Regions from separate parts of the Chitinophaga varians genome, predicted to be linked through region 2. Evidence: riboswitches for the same ligand, from Rfam matches in the RefSeq annotation. Region 2 holds a riboswitch; the other holds the start of a gene.

Region 1 (2,151 bases), on a different contig from region 2:
CGAGTTTAAAATAGTGGGTGGATGTCACAAAAGCGGTGGCTGCTTCTTCGCGGTCATCTTTCAATGAGAAAGAGATGATGCCGCCAAAGCCCTTGCTCTGTTGTTTTGCCAACGCATGGCCGGGATGGGAAGGCAGCCCCGGATAAAACACTTTATCTACCGCCGGATGTTGTTCAAGGTATTCGGCGACGACCTGTGCAGAGGCGACATGCTGGCGGATGCGCAGGTGCAGTGTTTCAATGCCGCGTATGAGCAGGAAGCTGTCGAACGGTGACAGGATAGCGCCACAGGCGTTCTGATAAAATTTGATCTCCTCTCCCAGCTGCGGCGTTTTAGACACTACCACACCGGCGATCAGGTCACTGTGGCCACCCAGGTATTTGGTGGCGCTGTGAATGACCAGGTCGGCACCAAGGGCCAGTGGCTGCTGCAGCACCGGTGACGCAAACGTATTGTCCACACAAAGGAGACAGTTACTTGCCTTGGCGATACGGCTGATGGCCGCAATATCAGAAATCTTCAACGTAGGATTGGTGGGTGTTTCCAGCCATATTAGGCGTGTGGCCGGTGTAATGGCCTGGAATACCGCCTGTGTGTCGGCCGTGTCCACATAATGCACTTTGATACCGAATTTTTCATACACTTTATGAAAGAGGCGGAAAGCGCCGCCATAGATATCATCTACCGCCACAATTTCATCTCCGGCCTTCAGCAGTTTGATGACCGCGTCTATGGCTGCCAGACCGCTGGCAAAGGCGGAAGCGGCTGCGCCGCCTTCAAGTCCGGCGATGATTTTTTCTGCTGTTTCGCGGGTGGGGTTGTTGGACCGGGCATAGTCATAACCTTTGTTTACACCGGGAGCTTCCTGTACGAAGGTGGATGTCTGGTAGATGGGAACAGCGATTGCGCCTGTTTGCGGATCTACGGGAATAGAATGGATCAGTGATGTGATAGTGCTCATCTGTACTTGTTTTTTAGTTTGATGAAAAATGAATAAACAAGTTCTATGCAGCGCCCATCAAGAGATTTGGTTATTGTGTCATTTTATTATAGTCATTAAAATAAAAATGCAGCGGGTATATATCCGCTGCATTCCTATAATAAAATATCTAAATGAAATAACAATCAAATGTAGATACTTATCTTTCCCGGCTTCGCCGGGATGGATGCAGCACCTTTCATCAGTGCCATGATGAAGGTTGCTAAGGTATCGTCGGGCCATTTCCCTCCTCCTTTCTTGATAAGCGATTAAAAGAACTGGTGCAAAGATAGGACACAAATTCAAACTACCAAATTTATTTCCTACAAATTTTGTAGACTATTCATATTGCAGGGTAAGTTTAACACCTTCTTCATAGGAAGTAGGTTTTACCTGAAAGTGTTTTTCAAATTTGGATGAATCGAAAATATAGGGATAGTTGCTTTGGTACAACATCTCTCCCAGTTCGCGGATGGTGGAATCGAAAAGGCCGGAAACAGCTATGAGGAAGCGGTTCAGCTTCATATACTTTGGCTTAACGCCCATCTGGCGCGCGATCATCTCCATATATCCTTTGCCGTCCGGGGCCGGATTGGCAGTAGGCAGATGCCATACCTGGTTCCAGGAGGAATCGTCCTGGGAAAGCAGGTAAAGTCCTTTGCCGGCGTCGGGGGTGAAGGTGTAGCTATGGGTGACGTTGTCTTTGCCCAGCCACATGGCGGAACTATTCTTTTTGAATTTGTCGATGATCAGCAGGTTAAGGAAGCCGGTCTTGTCTGCGCCGGGGCCGTAGAAATCCGCTGCCCTGGCGATAGTGGCCGTAATGTTACCGGCTTTGACTTCCTCCATCAGTTGCGTGGCAATAGCGGCCCGGATTTTTCCTTTTTTGCTGACAGGCTTGTAGGGGGTGTTTTCTGTCATCGGACCGTTTACTAACCCATAAGAATATACGTTATCGAAGAAGATCAGTTTAGCGCCTTCCGCTTTACAGGCTTCGATGACGTTGCTCATGATGCGGGGCCATGCAACGGCCCATAGTTTATGGTCATATTTCAATCCGGCCGTGAGGAACACGACAGTAGCGCCGGCTACCGCGCGGCGGGTTTGCGCGGCGTCAGTGATGTCTGCGGCCACCAGGTCGGTGATGCCGGCAATAGCCTGAGGAGAGCGGC
Region 2 (2,151 bases):
TGGCCCGGGCTGACAGCTATTGTAAAACAGTAATTTGTTTGCCGGCCGGATGGTTTAATTTATCCAGCGCTTGTTTCAGGTCGTTGATGAGGTCTTCTGCATCTTCGATCCCTACGGAGAGTCGGATACAGGAGTCCTGCAGGCCTGTTTTTTTCCGGAATTCTTCCGGGATGGTGCGGTGTGTCATAGTGGCCGGGTGGGCCAGCATGCTTTTCACGCCGCCGAAGCTTTCCGCCAGTTTAAACAGCTTGGTGGCGTTAACGATGCGGATCGCATTTTTAATATTGTCGGCTTTAAGCGAGAAGCTGACGAGGGCGCCGTAGTTCTTCTGCTGTTTGCGGGCAATATGATGATTTTTATGGGTGGCCAGTCCGGGATAGAACACTTTGTCCACCGCCGGGTGTGTGGCGAGCCAGTTGGCGATGGCGCTGGCGTTGCTGCATTGTTTCTCGAACCGGAGGTAGAGCGTTTCAATGCCGCGGATGGTGAGCCATGCTTCAAACGGGCTCAGGATGCTGCCGGAGATGTTCTGGTTGTACCGTATCTGGTCGGCCAGTGCTTTTGAATTCACCACTACCAGTCCGGCTATGACGTCACAGTGGCCGGCCAGGTATTTGGAGGCGCTGTGGATAACGATGTCCGCACCGAGTGTCAGTGGCTGTTGCAGCAGCGGGGTGCTGAAGGTATTGTCTACCGCCAGCAGGATATTATGTTGTTTGGCGATCTTGCTGACAGATTTAATGTCAGATACGCGCAAAGTAGGATTGGTGGGGGATTCCAGCCAGATGATACGGGTGTTGGGCGTGATGGCGGCCAATACCTTGTCCAGGTTGCTGGTGTCCACAAAGTTTACTTTGATGCCAAAACGTTCGAACATGTGGTTGAAGATCTGGAAGATGCCACCATAGGTATCTTCCACGGCCATGATCTCGTCGCCGGATTTCAGCAGTTTGAGCACGGCGTCAATGGCAGACATGCCGCTGGCGAAGGCGAAGCCGGCATATCCTTCTTCCAGGCTACAGATGAGCTCTTCCAGCACTTTACGCGTGGGATTGTTGGCCCGCGAAAATTCAAAACCCTTATTGATGCCCGGTGATTCCTGCACAAAGGTGGACGTCTGATAGATGGGCACTGAAATGGCGCCTGTCAGTTCGTCTACCGGAATGCTGTGAATCAGTTGTGTAGCTGTTTTCATGTTAATAAAATTTTAATGATGTCACGAAGGTCACGCAGTTTCGTGCAACTTTATCATTAAAAATCTATTTTAACAACCTTATTTCCAGGAAGTGGGTGGGGAGAAGGCATAAAAAAAGCCCTTCCGGGTGTTGGAAGAGCTATGAATCAATTATATATCTGGTGAAGATTTATCTCTGCCAACTTATCTTTCCCCGGTACACCGGGGCAGGAATTAGCACCTTTTTCCCGACCAATGCTGGTCTGGAATGGTTGCTAAGGCATCGCAGGGCCAAGTCCCTCCGCCTTTCTGGATAAGTGATGTTAAGAACTGGGTGCAAAGGTAACAGCAGTTTTATCAATTTTCCAAATTTGACGCACAAAAATATTTTCCGGGCGCCGGTGTTTTATTATCTTTAAAGACATTGTTTTACTGACCAACCATATCTTATGCACGTTAACCCCCCGCTCACGGAAGCGCTGTTCCAGCATATCTGGAAGTGCCGCCTGTACCGGCATGAAGGCCTGGTGACCACCACCGGCGAGGCTGTACAGGTCATTCATCCCGGCACGCATAATCATCATAGCGGCCCTGATTTCACAGGCGCCCGGATAAAAATCGGCCCTGTTTTGTGGGCAGGGCCTGTGGAGCTGCATCTGCGCTCGTCTGACTGGTACCGTCATGGCCATGCCGGCGATGCGCAATACGGTCATATCATCCTGCATGTGGTGTACAGGCATGACCTGCCGGCGGGCATCGGTGGGCATATACGGTGCCTGGAGCTGCAGCCTTATATTTCCAACCTGTTGTTGCAGCGTTACGAGGAGCTGCGGCAGTCGGCCGCTTTTGTGCCCTGCAGCGCCCATGCAGGCCGGGTGCCGCCACTGGTGTGGACATCATGGCAGGACCGGCTGCTGGCCGAACGCTGGGAAAGGCGGCAGCGGGAGCTGCTGCACTGGCTGTCGGTCAACCGCCAC

The links. A riboswitch is a leader RNA that binds a small molecule or an ion and turns the genes downstream of it on or off. The one in region 2 is predicted to bind S-adenosylmethionine.
Region 1: it holds a riboswitch for S-adenosylmethionine, as region 2 does, so the genes downstream of both, HGH92_RS29960 (trans-sulfuration enzyme family protein) here and HGH92_RS05105 (trans-sulfuration enzyme family protein) in region 2, are expected to answer to the same signal.

The regions. Positions count from the first base shown of each region.
Region 1 covers NZ_JABAIA010000004.1:126,518-128,668, reverse strand. The annotation lists gene HGH92_RS29960 (trans-sulfuration enzyme family protein) at 1-961, opposite strand, end outside; SAM riboswitch class I at 1,137-1,247, opposite strand; gene HGH92_RS29955 (NAD-dependent epimerase/dehydratase family protein) at 1,319-2,151, opposite strand, start outside.
Region 2 covers NZ_JABAIA010000001.1:1,266,177-1,268,327, reverse strand. The annotation lists gene HGH92_RS05105 (trans-sulfuration enzyme family protein) at 17-1,195, opposite strand; SAM riboswitch class I at 1,376-1,494, opposite strand; gene HGH92_RS05100 (DUF2851 family protein) at 1,624-2,151, shown strand, end outside.